2 linked regions of the Magnetofaba australis IT-1 genome follow. The protein of the gene in region 2 interacts with the protein of the main gene of each other region in a pairwise test. Links are inferred from orthologs where the notes say so. Each region holds a gene or a part of one and is shown on either strand. Other genes may lie near its edges. The genes, in order: MAIT1_RS04845 and ndk.

Region 1 (4,054 bases), on a different replicon or contig from region 2:
CCAGCACCGCATGGGAGCCCGGAGTGTCATGGTCCACCGCCTTGCCGATGTCGTGCAGCAAACCACAACGCCGCGCCAATTTGGAGTCCAACCCCATCTCGTCGGCCATGGCCCCAGCGAAGTGCGCCACCTCCACCGAGTGGGCCAACACATTCTGCGTGTAGGAGGTGCGGAATTTGAGCGCGCCCAACACCTTGATCAACTCAGGGTGCAGCGCATTCAAACCGGCGTCGATCACCGCCTGCTCGCCCGCCTCCTTAATCTCCTGATTCACCGCCTTCTTGGCCTTTTTCACCACCTCTTCAATGCGCGCCGGGTGAATCCGACCATCCCCCACCAGCTCCTCCAACGCGCGCTTGGCGATCTGCCTGCGCACCGGATTGAACCCGGAAACCACCACCGCCTCGGGGGTGTCGTCGATGATCAGATCACAGCCGGTGGCCGCTTCCAGCGCACGAATGTTGCGCCCCTCGCGACCGATAATGCGCCCTTTGATGTCGTCATTGGGGATCTGCACCACCGACACCGTGCGGTCGGCGACAAATTCCCCGGCAAAGCGCTGAATGGCCGTCGCCATCACCTCCTGCGCCTTCTTCTGCGCATTGCCCTTGGCGTCCTCTTCGATGGACTTGAGCATGCGCCCGGCTTCGCGCCGCGCTTCATCCTCCAACTCCTGGATCAACGTCGCCCGCGCCTCTTCCGAGGTCAGCTGCGCCACCCGCTCCAACTCCGCCTGACGCTCTTTGGCCAGAGCCTCGAAACGCTCCTTGCTGGCCGCCGCCTCGGCGCTCTGTTGCTCCACCTGCTGACGACGCGACTCCTGCTGCGATTCGCGATCATCCAACTGCGCGGATTTGCGATCCAACTGATCTTCGCGCTTATCCAGGCGGCGCTTCTGATCATCCAACTCGCCCTTGCGCTCCTGGAACTGCGCCTCCAACTCTTCGCGCAGACGAATGCGCTCGGCCTTGGCCTGCAACTCCGCTTCGCGCGCGGCGGCCTCCATCTTCTCTTCAGCGGTTTTCAGCGCCATATCGGCGCGCGCCTGACGCTCACAAACCGCTTGTTCCTGCTGTTTACGATAGTTCACAAGCAGGAAGTAGCCGACGCCGCCCCCTGCGGCCAATCCAACAATCAGGCTGATTATGTCCATGGAGTCTCTCTCGCAACGCGCGCGTGCGCACGATATCAGTATGTATGCGGAATCGACGCGGGGGATGCCCAGTGGATTCCACTCTCAGTCACCACGCCATCCAAGCGGATGTCGTGCGGTTCAAGCGGCAAACGCTCGACCCGTTGGCGTTCAAACGCCACGCCTATCACCAGCGGTCCGCCCTGATCGCGTCGCACAATATGCGACAATGCACGATCATAGTAGCCGCCGCCGTAACCCAACCGCCCCCCAAAAGCGTCAAACCCTAGGAGCGGCAAAAACAACACGTCAAATTGCGTCAACGCTGCGCCACTGAGCGAATTGGCGCGCTCCACAGGCTCAGACACGCCAAACGCGCCCGCGCGCAGCGCGTCGCCGCATGCAAAAGGCGCAAACGCCAGGGACTGACCGTCCGCCTGCACCCACGGCAGATAGAATCGCCGCGCAGGGTCGTCATTTTCAGCGATGAGACTGAGGAGGTCGACTTCGCCATGAATGGCGCAGTACAGAGCCACGGAGCGGGCTGAGGCGTAGGCAGGCAGGGCGCGGGCATGCGCCGCTATGGCGCGACTGCCCGCCTCCCTTTGTTCCGCCGACAAAGCCAGGCGGCTCTGTCGCAACGTTGCGCGCAAGCGCTGTTTGGCGCGGGCTTGCTCCATCGTGCCAACTCGCTTGCGCGTTAATCCCCCGCAGATGCCGTTGAAGGGCAACTTCTTGAACCCGTCACATAAGTGCGGACGACCGGATGATCGCTTCTGGTAAGCCCGACAAGGGGCTTTCACTCCACGACCAGTGCGGCCCTCCTTGGGCTCAAAAGTATCGGCTCAGGAAGTCTGCGCTCCTGACGCACACCGCAGGGGAACATGATGCTCCTGCTCGTCGGCGACGGAGTCGGCGCCACGCCGACTCCATCCCAACGTTAACCGCTTGATGGCGCTCCACCATCTCAACTCATCGCACGCCGCGAAACAAACCGCCGTGCGTTATCACTGACCATCCAGCGCCAAGGATTTCGACCGACTTCGTCTTACTCAATTCACTTGGGCGCCGTCTGTTCGCCATTTTGCGCTCTGGCGAGCAGAAATTCAATCGCGATCCAACCCTTTGACGCGGGTAACCAAATTTTCCAGGCGTCCGAGGGTCTGCGCACGCTCCTGCTGCAGCTCCTCCACCTTCGCCTTCACCCGCGTATAGCCTTCGGCCAACTTGGCCAACTGCGCTTCGCGCTCGGCCACTGAGGCCTTGAGCGCGCGATTCTCCTGTTTCAACTTCTCCACCCGTTCGGCCACCTGCGTCCAACGCTGCTCCAGCGCCTGCAGGGGGTCGCTCAACACGGCAGACTCAGCCACCGGCGCCGCATCAGCGGGTTGCGGCGCCGCCGGAGCCAACTCAGGTTCAGCCTGAACAGGCTCGACCTCCGCTCCATCGTCAGCCTCCCCGGCTTCGTCTGTAGACGCGTCGTCATCCCACCCGTCATCAGCCGCTTCGCCCATGGCCTCAAGCGGAGCCTCGGTTTGCATCACCACCGGCTCTTCGGCCTGCTCTTGCGCCGGGAGATCCTCCTGACGGAAAGCATCAGCTTGAGGCTCGTCACTATACGCGCCCTCGGCGCCGAACTCCTGGTTCACAACCCCTCCCCGATCATGCGGCGATCCGCGCGCGCAAGCATCGACGTTCATGAGCTAACGCCTTGGCCCGCCCGGCTTTTTTCTTAGCTGTTAAGTTGATTGTAAAGTGGCCCGTCGCCGTCGTCAAGCACGCGCGACGGGGAGCAAAATAAAGCGCGCCCCGGCCAGAAGCCCAGCCGGGGCGCGCAGAAACAAAAACCTGAACGGTTTGCGTCAGTTGGTCAGCACCGAAACGCCGCCGCGCAACCACGCGTCGACGCTGGCGGCGGCTTTGCGCCCGCCGTCAATGGCCTTGAGCACCAGGGATTGACCGGTGGCCATGTCGCCGGCGGCGAACACCCCCGCCTCGCTGGTCATGAAGTCCGCGCCCACCTGCACGTTGCCGCGCGGGTCCAGATCCACATTCAGATCCTTGATCAACGCGTCGTGCACCGGGTGCAGGAAGCCCATGGCCAACAGCACCAGATCCGCCTCCAGCACGAACTCGCTGCCGGGGATCTCCACCATCTCCGGGCGGCCGCCATCTTCACGCTCCACCCACTTCAGACGCACGCAATTGATGCGCTTAACCTGACCATCCTCGCCCTCAAAGGACTTGGTGAGGATGCTCCACATGCGCTCGCAGCCCTCGTCATGGGAGGTGGAGGTGCGCAGCATCTGCGGCCACAGCGGCCACGGCGTGCTGTCGGCGCGCTCCTTGGGCGGCTTGGGCAGCAGCTCCAGCTGAGTCACGCTGGCCGCGCCATGGCGGTTGGAGGTGCCCACGCAGTCGGAACCGGTGTCGCCGCCGCCAATCACCACCACATGCTTGTCTTTGGCGGAGATGGTCTCCTCCGCCGAGAAGGTCGCCCCCGCCACGCGGCGGTTCTCCTGGGTGAGGAACTGCATGGCCACGTGAATGCCCTGGAGTTCGCGCCCGGGAATCGGCAGATCGCGCGGCTGTTCGGAGCCGCCGGTGAGCAGCACGGCGTCGAACTGCTTGCGCAGATCCGCCACCGTGATGTCGGTCCCCACCTTCACGCCGGTTTTGATGGTCAGCCCTTCGGCGGTCATCTGCTTGAGACGCCGATCGATGACCGTCTTCTCCAGCTTGAAGTCGGGGATGCCGAAGCGCAACAGACCGCCCACCGCCTCGTTCTTTTCGAACAGGGTGACGTCATGCCCAGCGCGGGTGAGCTGCTGCGCCGCCGCCATGCCCGCCGGGCCGGAGCCCACCACCGCCACCGACTTGCCGGTTTTGGTTTTGGGCGGCTGCGGTTCACACAGACCACGC
Region 2 (12,448 bases):
GCAATCGTGGGCGCGCCGAACGCGCCCCAAAAGCCCAACCCTGATGCTTGTTCCGCAGAGCGGGGCGAGTGTGACAAGCGAGGCGAGCATGTCCAATGCAGACAAGAGCAAACCGGATCCCGACCACCTCCATGAGCGTGCGCGTCTGAATATGCTGGATGAAGAGCTGCACGCCATGCCCGCGGAGTTGCTCGAGCTGCTGCACCCCACCAAGCTGGGCGCCGATGATCGCTTCCAGTTTGGCTGCCACCCCGGGGTCAGTTGTTTCAACGAATGCTGCAAGAATATCGAGATTGTGCTCACGCCTTACGATATGGTGCGACTGCGCAACCGATTGGAAGTCGACGCCGAGACCTTTCTGCACGACTACGCCACCCCCATGACCCTGCCCAAAGGCAAGCTGCCCATCGTCATCATCCGCATGGATCCGGAGAGCGGGCGCTGTCCGTTCAACAGCGACGCCGGCTGCTCTGTCTATAGCGACCGACCGGCGGCCTGCCGCAACTATCCGGTGTGTATGGCGCTGACGCATAAAGATGACGCCCATTCCAAACCCGAGTCGGTGGTGATTCACGAGACGTTCTGCCAAGGTCATCAAGAGCCGGGCCAGTGGACGGTGGCCGAATGGCGCAAGGACCAGGGCGCCGATGGCTACGATGCGCGCAATCAGGGCTGGATGGATATCATCGTGCGCCGCCGTGGGCAGGAAGGGGAGCTGTCGAGCGGGCTGCAAGGTCTGCTGGAGCTGTTCTTTACCGCAGGCGCCAATCCAGCGGAGTTCCGCAAGTTTGTGTTTCAATCCTCCTTCCTGTCGCGCTATCAGTTGGACCCCGATACCGAGGCGCGTATTCGGCACAACGACGAGGCGCTGATGGAATTCGCCTTCCAGTGGCTCAATGGCGCGTTGTTCGGCGACCAGGAGCAGCCTGAGTCGGAGGGCGACGCCTAACTGTCTTTCAGAGCGCTGGCCGGGTGTGAGGCGTCGCCCTCCGCCCGGCCAGCCGCCAATCCCAGGGCGCAGAGCGTCATCCCCCTTTTTTGAGGTCAAGTCATGATTATTCGCCCCTGTGGCGTATTGGTGGAGGCTGGGCGGCTTCTGGCCATGCGCTATGAGTATGGCGGTCAGGAGCGTTTCAATCTGCCCGGCGGCAATCTGGAGGCTGGCGAGGAGGCCCGCGACTGTCTTGAGCGGGAGTTTCTCGAAGAGTTGGGCCTGCGCGTGGAGGTCGGCGCTCTGCTGGCGACGCTGCAGACCAACGCCAATGGCCGCGATGTGCTGCATATGGTTTTTGCTGTGACGGCTCAGGGACCAATTGAACCGCATTTAAACCCCCAGGAGACCAGCGCCCTGGGGTGGTTGTGGATGGACGCCGAGTCGCTGGCGGACGCGGCGTTCTACCCCGCCACCCCTGCGGATTTGTTGCAACTGTGGGCGCTGCAAAAGTCTGGCGCCGTTGATCATTTGGGCCTGATTCACCAGCCCTGGCTGTAAAAAAAACATATCGGCCCATGAATCAATGAATACAGCGGCTTATTCCCTCTAATTTTTACAATTCTGTCACACGGGCGGCGGACGGCGTGTGAGGGGAGAGAATTCCTGCTTGAAATAGATGGGAACAATGGGGCAGTATAACCCGAATTTTTCGTTTAATATTATGAGATTCTAATACAGAGTCGACGGCGCTGCGGCGCGGTCTGAGACGAAAAAAGCCCCCCGCGGGCGTTGTCGCAAGAGAGGGTTCAATGGGGTTGATTCGGAATTTATTGGCGATCATCGGCTTGGTCGCCGTGATTTGTGGCGGTTATATGTATCAAAAGTATGGCGCCATGTTCGGCGTGGCCCAGCAGATGGCCCCGCAGATGGAGAAGCTGGCGCCGCTGATGGCCAAAGCCGGTCCGGCGATGGAGAAGTTCGCGCCGATCCTGGAGAAGCACGCCGACAAGTTCGCTGAGTTTGAAGAGGGCGCGCTGGATATGTACGCCGGTTTTGCCGACCGTCTGCTGTCGACCGGCGATCCGGGCGTGGCCATGATGTGGGTGAAAGAGGTGGACGAAGGCCTCTCTCCCGACGACGTGGTGGAGTCGCTTAAGAGCCTGGCCTCTTCGCGCAACTTCCTGTTTGTGGGCGAAGCGCCGTTCTATAAGCAGGTGAAAGCGGTTACCAATAAAGATTTCCGTTACGTCAATTTCCTCTCCTTCTGTGACGCCCGCGTGGGCGCCATGATGGCCGACTATCGCGACGCCTACACCGGCTTCATGCCGTGCCGCATTGCCGTGATAGAAGGCAAGGACGGCAAGCTGCGTCTGGTCTCCATGAATCTGGACATGATGATTCATGGCGGCAAGCCGCTGCCGCCGGAACTCAAGAAGGAGGCTCTGCGCGTGCGCAACGTCATTTGGGAGATGATGGAAGGCGCGGCGCGCGGCGATTTCTAATCTCGCCGCCGGGCGCTGGGGAGCGCCCAAAATTGATTGTATGTAGCGCCTTGATCCGAACATGCGTGGACAACAGCGGATCAAGTTATGGTTGCGGAGAGCGCGATGGAAATGGGCCGCGCTGGCCAAGGCCAAAACCTTTTGAGAATTTTCCTTATTGGGAGGGAGAGATGCATCTGAACAAGAAATCCCTGCTGGCTGTGGCCGGCGCAATGATCGCTGGAGGGGTGGCGATGAACGCCGATGAGGCGCGGGCCGACATGGCCTCGGGTCTGGCTATGGCTAACACCTGCGCCGGTTGTCACGGCACCGACGGCATGGCCAATGGCCCGGCCATGCCCAACATCGCCGGTCAACCCGCCAACTACCTGATCCCGGTGATGAAAGAGTTCCGTTCCGGCGAGCGTTACAGCACCATCATGGGCCGTATCGCCAAAGGCTACTCCGACGCCGAGATCGAAGCCCTCTCCAAAGCGGTGGCGGGCTGGAAATGGACCGGCGGCGCCGAGAACCCCAAACTTGCGATGAAGACCGGCGAGACCATCGCCATGGTCAAGCCCGCTCTGGCCGCCGAAGGCGAGAAGCTGGCCAAAGAGATGAAGTGCACCAAGTGCCACGAAGATGGTGGCAAGAGCACCGAAGACGACATGCCTCGCGTCGCTGGGCAGCATCTGGACTATCTTCTGTTCAAAATGGAAGACTACAAGGATGAGGCTCTGAAAATGCCCCAGCCCAAGAAGATGAAGAAGCGGATGGATAAAGCCAGCGCCAAAGAGCTGGAAGCCATCTCCCACTTCTGGGCCGCGAACAAGTAATCGCGCTGCAAGCGACACTCGAATACGTATCAGGAGGCAAATAGTATGTCTAAATTGACTCGTCGGAGTTTTGTCAAAGCCGCTGGCGGCGTCGCCGCGGTGGGCCTGGCCGGTTGTGGCGCTGCGAGCCCCAGCATTGCGGGCAACAAAGCCCAGGTGATCGTGGTGGGCGGCGGCTACGGCGGCGCGACCGCGGCCAAATACATTAAAAAAGCCGACCCCAATGTGTCGGTGATCCTCATTGAGCAGAACAAGCACTACTACTCCTGCCCGCTGTCCAACCCCGTGTTGGTGGGCATGCGTGACCTGGAAGTGCAGAAGTGGGGCTACGAAGGTCTGAAGAAGCACGGCATCACCGTGGTGCATGAGACCGTGACCGGCGTGGATACCGGCGCCAAGAAGGTCACCACCGCTGGCGGCGTGTTCTCCTATGACAAGCTGGTGCTCTCCCCGGGCGTCTCCTTCAATTATGACGCCATTGAGGGCTATGACGAAGCCGCCACCAAAACCATGACCCACGCCTGGAAAGCCGGTCCTCAGACCGCTATTCTGCGTGATCAGATCGACGCCATGAAAGATGGCGGCACCATGGTGTTGGTGGCTCCCCCCAACCCGTTCCGTTGCCCTCCCGGGCCCTATGAGCGCGCCAGCCTCATCGCCCACTACTTCAAAACCAAAAAGCCCAAGTCCAAGCTGATCGTGCTCGATCCCAAGGACAAGTTCTCCAAGTTCGGCCTGTTCCAGAGCGGCTGGGAGAAACTGGGCTATAAAGGCAAATATCTGGAGTGGGTGCCCGCCGGTGAAGGCGGCAAAGTGACCCGCGTTGACCCCAAAACCAACACCGTCTACACTGAGATGGATGAGTTCAAGGCCGATGTGGTCAACGTGATTCCGCCGCAAAAGGCCGGTAAAGTGGCCTTCCTGGCGGGCGTGGCCAATGACAAGGGCTGGTGCCCCATCGACTTCAAGACCTTTGAGTCGACCATGGCCAAAGATGTTTACGTGATCGGCGACTCCTCCGCCGCTGCGGGCCTGCCCAAGTCCGGCTACGCCGCCAACTCCGAAGCCAAAGTGGCCGCTGCGGCCATCATCGCTTCGCTGCAAGGCAAACCGGCTCCCATGCCCACCTACGTCAACACCTGCTACAGCATCCTGGCGCCCAACTACGGCATCTCCGTGGCTCTGGTCTCCACCCTCAAGGATGGCAAAATCACCAAGCTGTCGGGCGGTCTTTCGCCGATGGAAGCGACTCCCGCTTTCCGTCATCAGGAAGCCCTCTATGCCGAGAGCTGGTATCAGGCGATCATGAACGATACGTTCGCCTAACCGCTGTTTTGAGATTTGGATTTCGCGGGGCCGCAAGGCCCCGCGATTTTTCCCGGCATTACCCGGGAAGAGCAGTGAGTTGAGCCATTCTTTAGTTTGTTAGCCATCACCAGATGATTGACCCGCCGCGCGCAACGACGAGGGCGTCGAAGCGACGCGCGATGCTTATGGAGAGCGCTATGTCTGAATCGATGAAATCCGGTTTGACCCGTCGCAGCCTGTTTGGGGTGATGGGGAGCGTGGGAGTTGGCGCAGCCATGCTGGGCGCGTCCTCTCCGGCCCGCGCCGATGCGATTGCCGATCTGGTCGCCAAGGAGATGGGCACGGGACCCGCCGGGACCGGCAGCATCGCCCTGGGCGCGCCCGACAAAGCCGAAAATGGCGGTCTGGTGCGGATTCCCATCTCTGTGGATCACCCCATGGAGCCGGGCAACTACATTGAATCCCTGGGCGTGTTTGTTGATAACAACCCCAAGCCGTTGGTGGCCAAGTTCCGCTTCACCCCGGAGACCGGTACGGTGAACTTTGAGCTGCGCATCAAAATGGCCAAACCCTCGCCGGTGCGCGTGGTGGCCAAGAGCAACACCGGCAAGCTGATCCAGACCAGCAAGCATGTGGAAGTGGCGGCTGGCGGTTGCGCTGGTTGATCTGCGCGGTTAAGCGATCCAAGAACATGACGCGGCGACGCCACTGTCCGGCGAGCCTGCGGTAAGGAGCGAATAATATGGCGAATATCGGCAATCCCAAAGTGCGCGGTCCGCGCAAACCGGTGGCCAAAGACTCCATCGTCACCATCAAAACCATGATCAAACACCCCATGGAGAGTGGTCTGCGCAAGGACTCCGCCACCGGTGATCTGATCCCGGCGCACCACATTGTGCTGTTTGAAGCGGAGTATCTGGGGAAGAAGATTCTGTCGGCGGATTGGACCGGCGGCGTCTCCAAAAACCCGTTCTTCTCCTTCGATATGAAGGCCAGCGCCACCGGCGATGTGAAAGTGACCTGGAAGGACAACAAGGGCGGTGAGTGGAGCGAGTCGGCCAGCCTGACCGTCTCCTGATCTGCGCTTGCAGCGGGCCTGTTCTGCTGCAACTGGAGTGTAAGAGGGCCAACCTGTGGGTTGGCCCTTTTTTGTTGGGCTTAATCAACATGGGAAGCCAAAATCTGACTTTTGATTTGGAAGATATCGAGGGCTTTGCCCTCGAGCTCCAAAAAATCAAACCGTGGGCTCCGCCCATGTATGGTCCGCTCCGCCACGGCAAGAGAAAATGTCCACTGATGTGTGAGGCTTAGTCGCGCCCATGTATCCGGCCTGTTGATGAGGGGCTTGTCGCCCTCTGGCCCTGATGGAATTTGCGCGTGGCCCTCCTCAACACACCCTCGGCCTCTATGGGCCCTTGGGCGAAACAGGTTCTTGACCACGCAGGGCTATGCCGTTTCACGCCATCAATCTCGACTCTCTCTCGCAACCTGGCTGGTGGGATCTCTTTCTCTTTCCTTATCGGCCTGTTTTTCTTTTAGAGTTGTATTGCGCTCTCTCTACACAGCGGCGCTGGCCCCATAGGCCTCCTGCTTCACCAGCATCGCCCACGCGCTGCGCGCCATGCGGTTGGCCAGCGCCACCACCGCTTTATTCGCGCCGCGGCGTTCCGACACCGACACCACCCATTGGCTGCGGCGATCCGGCTTGTTTTCACACACGCGCAAAGCCGCCCGCGCCCCATGAATCAACAGGGTGCGAAGATAACCGTTTCCCCGCTTGCTGATCCCCGTCAGCCACGCCTTGCCCCCTGTGGAGTGCTGATTTGGAACCAACCCTATCCATGCCGACAGCTCCCGGCCATTCTTAAACGCCCGCACATCCCCCACCGACGCCAACAGCGCCGTCGCCGTGATCGGTCCCACTCCCGGGATCGTCATCAGCAATCGACACTGCGGCTCCGCCTTGGCCAGCGCCTCAATCTCACGCTCATATTTGCCGATGCGCTCATCCAAATGCGCCAGCTCATCGCGCTCATCCTCCAGAATTACGCGAAAATTGGCGCTCATTTCCGAGCTCTCATCACTCAAAATCAGCACAATCGCCCGCCGCGCCTGCTTGATGCTCTTGGGAAAGACAATCCCATACTCGGCAAGCAGTCCGCGAATCTGGTTCACCAACGCCGTGCGGTTCTTCACCGCCAGACTGCGCACCCGATGCAACGCTAGAATTTCTTGCTGGGCAACGCTTTTGATCCCCACAAAACGCATATTCGGACGCTGTACCGCTTCACATATCGCCTCAGCGTCCACGCTGTCGTTCTTGTGCCGCTTCACGTAGGGCTTCACATATTGCGGCGCCATCAAACGCACTTCATGCCCATATCCCTGAAATTTCCGCGCCCAGTGATGCGCGCCGCTACTGGCTTCCATCCCCACCAGGCACGGCGGCAGTTGCGCCATGAACTCCAGTAACTTATCTCGTTTCAAGCGCTGTTTCAGAACGCTCTTGCCGCGCGCATCGACGCCATGCAACTGAAACACGCTCTTGCCCAGATCAATCCCCAGTACCCGTACCTGTCCGTTTTCGATATGATTGCTCATGGTCCGCTCCGACTCCGTTTAGATGGAAAAACACATCACCATCTTGGCCCATTGCGAGGCCGTTTGGGTAGCGGAGCGGACCATTCCATTACACCCGCTGGGGTCGCGGACCCCAGACGATTCGGCAGGATTGCCGAATCGGACTCGCGCTAGCGAGCCTGGAGGGTGAGGGCCATGGATGGCCCGAATCACCCCGCCGCCGACCAGTCGGCGGCCCATAGTCAACGCAAGCTTCACCTGCGTCACGCACACATTTAGGCGCTCTGTACAATTCTGGATTGCAGTGACTGTGAAGTAACGCTGGATTGGCGACGCTGATTGAGCGACGTTCAAGCCGGGGCAGTCTGATTGCTGATTTCAATCAGGTTGCCGTCAGGGTCACGGAGATAGACGGAGAGGAGCGGACCACACGCGCCGGTGCGCCCGATGGGGCCCTCCTCAATGGCGATGTTCAAGTCCATCAGATGCGCAATCACCTCCTCCAATGGGGTGGTGGTGAGAAAGCAGAGATCCGCTGAGCCGGGGGTCGGCGTCAGGGCTTTGGGTTCGAACTCCGCGTTGTGCTGGTGCAGATTGATCTTCTGCTGCCCAAACGTCAGTGCGCGACGTCCAGCGCCGAAGGTGATCGCTTGCATGCCCAGCACGGAGACATAGAACGCTACGGTGACGTCGATGTCCGCCACGGTGAGCACCAGATGGTCCAGCCGCTCAATCTGCATGAGTTTCGTCTCCGTATGACGAAGCGTTTTTATTCCGATGGCGGTCGTCGCCGCGCCCCTTCCACGCTGCCTTTGAGCTGGCCGCAGGCGGCCAGGATATCCTCTCCACGGGAGTCGCGGATGACGGTGACAAAACCCGCTTCATGGAGTATGTGCTGGAACGCCAGAATACGCGCGCGCGGTGAGGGCGCATAGGGTACGCCGGGCCAGGGATTGAACGGGATCAGATTGATCTTGGAGGGGATGCCGCGCAGGAAGTGGGCGAAGAGGTGGGCGTCGGCGTCGCTGTCGTTGACCCCATCCAGTATCACATACTCCCAGGTGATGCGACGGCCTGACTTGAGCGGGTAGTCTAATGCGCCCTGACGCAGCGCGGCCAGATTGTATTTGCGATTGATGGGCACCAGTTCATCGCGCAGCTCGTCACGCACGGCGTGTAGCGACACCGCCATATTGACCCCCAGATCGTGACCCGCCTGGACCATTTTCGGAACCAATCCGGCGGTGGAGAGGGTGAGCTTGCGGGTGCCGATGCCCAGACCGGCATCATCGGTGATGATACGGCACGCCTGGGTGACGTTATCGTAGTTATACAGCGGCTCGCCCATGCCCATGAGGACGATGTTGGTGAGCTTCTTGTCGCGCTTGGCCAGTTCGGCGCGGGCGAACACCGCCTGTTGCACGATCTCCGCCGTGGTCAGGTTGCGGGCGAACCCTTGTGCGCCGGTATGGCAGAAGGGGCAGGAGAGGGTGCAGCCCACCTGGGAGGAGACGCACAGGGTGCCGCGCCCCTCTTCGGGGATGTAGACGGTTTCGATCTGCTGCCCGTCGGCCAGGGCCAGCAGCCACTTTTCCGTACCGTCCTGAGAGACGCGATGTTCGCTCACCGCCGGGCGCAGGGGCTCGGCCACGGCTTCCAGTTGCGCGCGGAAGGTTTTGGACAGATCGCTCATCTCCTCCACGCTCTCGGCCAGGCGCACGTAGAGCCACGACCACACCTGTTTGGCGCGGTAGGGTTTTTCGCCCCAGGAGACGAACAGATCGGCCATCTCCTGGCGGGTCAAAGCGTGCAAGCTGACGGGGGCGGTGGAAGTCATGGATTAACTAAGAGGTAAAGATGTTTGCGTGACGCAGGCAGAGCTTGCGCTGACTATGTGACAAATCGCCAGAGGCGATTTGTCGGGATTCTTAAGGGTCCATGACCCTTAAGCGGGGTGTGGGGCGGCGCCTCACGATTCGGCAGGATAGCCGAATCGGACTCGCGAAGCGAGCCCGCAGGGTGAGGGCCATGGATGGCCCGAATCACGGTGTGGCTGTTGATCTTGGGAGCTCGAGGGCGGAGCCCTCGATATCTTTCAGCATCCCAATATTTCACATATTTACGGACGGTCGCACAGTTCGAAAGCGTTGAAGAAGAAGGCGATCTCCTGCGCAGCGGTCTCGGCGGCGTCAGAGCCGTGCACGGCGTTGGCGTCGATGGAGTCGGCGAAGTCGGCGCGGATGGTGCCGGCGGCGGCCTCTTTGGGGTTGGTGGCGCCCATCACTTCACGGTTTTTGGCGATGGCGTTTTCACCCTCAAGCACCTGCGCCATGATGGGGCCGGAGCACATGAAGTCGCACAGATCTTTATAGAAGGGGCGCTCTTTGTGCACGGCGTAGAATTTGCCGGCGTCTTCGGCGCTCAGTTGCACCATTTTGGAGGCGACGATGCGCAGACCGGCCTTTTCAAAACGGCTGTAGATTTCGCCAATGACGTTTTTCGCCACGGCGTCGGGCTTGATCATGGAGAGGGTGCGCTCAACGGCCATCTTTCAAACTCCTCGAAGCTGGGGTAGGATATCGCTCTGCGCGCGAGCCCGTGGCGGAAGTTTTGACGCGGCGCGGGACGATTGTATCCCCGTATTGCGCGCGCGTCCCAAATTTCGTCAGGCCGCTGCATAAAAAAGGTGGGCAGGGTAGCAGACGCCCGCCCTCTACGCCAGGGCGGCGGCGCGCCCTTGCACGCTATTGTTCACCGGGGAGAGTTTTCATGCAATTCGTAAAGATCACATCGGCTGCGCTCATGGTTGCGGCGCTGCTGCCGGGCGTTGCCCGCGCCAACGATGACGCCTCGTGGTATGGCGGCAGTTTTTCCGCCGTGATCACCATGAGCAGCCCCAAAAACCCCAAGCAGAGCGCCAGCGGGCAGATCTTTGTGGGCGACGAGAAGCTGCGCGCCCAAGGCGTGGTGGGCGGCGAACAGCGCGCGGTGATTCTGGATGCGGCCAATAAGAAGATCTGGACCCTGGCGCCGGACCGCAAGCTGTATCAGGAGGGGATCTACGGCCCCATGCCGCCACGCCCGGACCGCGCCATGATGCCGTCGGACCCCAAGCATCCGCTGTGCGGCGCGGAAGCTGCGAAGAAGGGTGTGACCTGCGTGAAAGCCAAAAAGCCCGAGGCGGTGGGCGGCGTGCAGGCCGAACGCTGGGAGATCTCCATGATGGATCGCGGCGCCAAGCAGACCATGCGTCTGTGGGTGGATCCGTCGCGCAGCGTGGTGATTCAGCGCGAGATTCCCAACGGGCCGTTGATGACGCGGGTGTTGGAAGGGGTTGAACAGCTCAATGGCCGCGAGACCGAGAAGTGGCGTCTGGTGACGGCGTTTAATGGCAAATCCCGCGAGATGACCCAATGGGTGGACGTGAAGCTGCGCATGCCGGTGAAGGCGGAAGCCAATGGCGCGGTGACGCTGATGGTGAGCGATATCAAAGAGGGGGCGCAACCGGCCGAGCTGTTCACATTGCCTGCTGACTACACGCCTGCGACAAAATCCGCCCAGGGCGGCGCTCCGGCGCAGAAGCCGCAAGCGCCGCATGCCGCGCCAGGCGGACAGCGTTTCTATTAATCCTCTAAAAGAGGGGGCTTGCGCCGATGGCGGCATCGTCACACAAAGCAGCGGGACCCGCTTGGCGTCGCAGCGTCATCGCCATCGCGTTGGTGGCGGTGACAGCGGCGTTGGCGCTGGGTGTGCGGATGTTCGGCGCGCCGGCGCCAGAGGCGCAGGCCGCCGCCCAGATCATGGTGTACAAGTCGCCCACCTGTGGTTGCTGCGGCGCCTGGGCGCAGCATATGCGCGAAAACGGCTTCACCGTTGAAGAGCGTCCGGTGGCGGATATGGATGCGGTCAAGCAGCGGCTGGGTGTGCCCGATGCGGCGGCCTCCTGCCACACGGCGCAGGTGGGGGATTACCTGATTGAAGGGCATGTGCCCGCCGCCGATGTGAAACGCCTGCTGCGCGAGCGCCCTGCGGTGCGCGGTCTGGCGGCGCCCGGCATGCCCATGGGCTCGCCGGGGATGGAGACGCCGGGCGTGGCGGCGGAGCGCTATGCGGTGGTGACGTTTGATCGGGACGGGGTGACGGGCGTCTATGCGCGCCATTAAGCGTGTTGTGCGTCCTGCTTGGAGCGTGGTGCGGGTTATGCGGCCGACTTGCAGGCGTCACTGAGGGTGAATAGGCGGTGGAAGTTGGCCTTGATGAGCGTCTGTCGCACTCGAGGTTGCATGTTGCACAGCACCACCCGGGTGTGGTCTTCGCCGACCAGGTCCCGTAGCAACAGCAGCGCGCCCATGCCGGAACTGTCGATGCGGGTGGCTTTGCCCAGATCCACGCAGTAGCGCTCCGAGCCGTGGAGCTTTTTGATCAGGTGCACGAAGCTCGGCATGGTGCTGTAGACGAATTCGCCGCGCAGCGCAATCTGCGTGAGCTGGTGATCGTTGGTGACCTGAATGTCCATTTTGGCCTCTGGGATTTCCACCGGGGCAACCTCTCTGGATTCATACTTGATCAAAATCGTACAATGATCATGCCTGATAATTCAAACTTCCAGATGTTACGAAAGCGCTTTTTCGTGTTAATGGGTAAGCGGTTATGTAAACCGCATACACAGGAGGCGGGGCGACATGCGGAGCGAACAGTTGGTTGCGCATCGGGGCGAGAGCAGTCTCCATGCCGATAACAGCGCGGAATCATTGCAGGCTGCGCTGCAAGCCGGGGCGCGCTGGATAGAGTTCGATGTGCAGATCAGCGCCGATGGCGTCCCCTTCCTGATGCACGACGGCAATCTGCGCCGCGCAGTGGGTTTGAACCGGCTGGCGCATCACGCCGATTGGCCGCGCATTCAGCGCGCCAACGCCAAACCGCGCCGCAATGGTCAGCCGCGCCCGCGTCTGCTGACGCTGGAGGAGGGGCTGGCGCTGCTGGCCAACTTTCCCCACGCCCACGCCTTTGTTGAGATCAAACGGGCGGCGTTTCGCGCCCATGGCGATGACGGCGCGGCGCGTCTGGTTGCGCCCATGCTGGACGCCTGGCGCCAGCAGGTGACGGTGATCTCGTTTCATGCTCCGGGGTTGGAGGCGATTCGACGCTTGGGCGCGTGGCCGCTGGGGTGGGTGTTCGCCACTTGGGGCGCGCGGCAGCGCCGCATCGCCGAGCAGTTGCAGCCGCAATGGCTGTTCTGCGATATGGACGCCATCCCGCCGGATGCGACATTGTGGCCGGGACCGTGGCGCTGGGCGCTGTATGAGACC

Evidence for each region.
Region 1: the proteins of ndk (region 2) and MAIT1_RS04845 interact in binary tests that used the Escherichia coli proteins (3 or more experiments, as listed by UniProt). The link is inferred for Magnetofaba australis IT-1 from one-to-one orthologs.

The regions. Positions count from the first base shown.
Region 1 is NZ_LVJN01000015.1:591,202-595,255, reverse strand. What follows is about bases 1-2,744. They hold MAIT1_RS04845 (5-formyltetrahydrofolate cyclo-ligase), read right to left. Parts: upstream 1,813-2,744; coding sequence 1,189-1,812; downstream 1-1,188. Other genes in these bases: zapB (cell division protein ZapB), read right to left, coding at 2,239-2,744; rny (ribonuclease Y), read right to left, coding at 1-1,153. In the rest of the region: more of zapB, read right to left, coding at 2,745-2,781; MAIT1_RS04830 (glutamate synthase subunit beta), read right to left, coding at 2,995-4,054. UniProt on the Escherichia coli protein: Involved in the removal of 5-formyltetrahydrofolate.
Region 2 is NZ_LVJN01000020.1:901,247-913,694, forward strand. Bases 7,974-10,829 are described here. They hold ndk (nucleoside-diphosphate kinase), read right to left. Parts: upstream 9,688-10,829; coding sequence 9,259-9,687; downstream 7,974-9,258. Other genes in these bases: rlmN (dual-specificity RNA methyltransferase RlmN), read right to left, coding at 7,974-8,976; MAIT1_RS16205 (hypothetical protein), read left to right, coding at 9,909-10,766; MAIT1_RS16210 (DUF411 domain-containing protein), read left to right, coding at 10,793-10,829. Also shown: MAIT1_RS16150 (YkgJ family cysteine cluster protein), read left to right, coding at 89-949; MAIT1_RS16155 (NUDIX domain-containing protein), read left to right, coding at 1,052-1,492; MAIT1_RS16160 (DUF302 domain-containing protein), read left to right, coding at 1,744-2,436; MAIT1_RS16165 (c-type cytochrome), read left to right, coding at 2,607-3,251; MAIT1_RS16170 (FCSD flavin-binding domain-containing protein), read left to right, coding at 3,297-4,577; MAIT1_RS16175 (thiosulfate oxidation carrier protein SoxY), read left to right, coding at 4,757-5,224; thiosulfate oxidation carrier complex protein SoxZ, read left to right, coding at 5,302-5,637; MAIT1_RS16185 (IS110 family RNA-guided transposase), read right to left, coding at 6,117-7,160; MAIT1_RS16190 (VOC family protein), read right to left, coding at 7,490-7,879; more of rlmN, read right to left, coding at 7,909-7,973; more of MAIT1_RS16210, read left to right, coding at 10,830-11,302; MAIT1_RS16215 (STAS domain-containing protein), read right to left, coding at 11,338-11,676; MAIT1_RS16220 (glycerophosphodiester phosphodiesterase family protein), read left to right, coding at 11,822-12,448. UniProt on the Escherichia coli protein: Major role in the synthesis of nucleoside triphosphates other than ATP. The ATP gamma phosphate is transferred to the NDP beta phosphate via a ping-pong mechanism, using a phosphorylated active-site intermediate.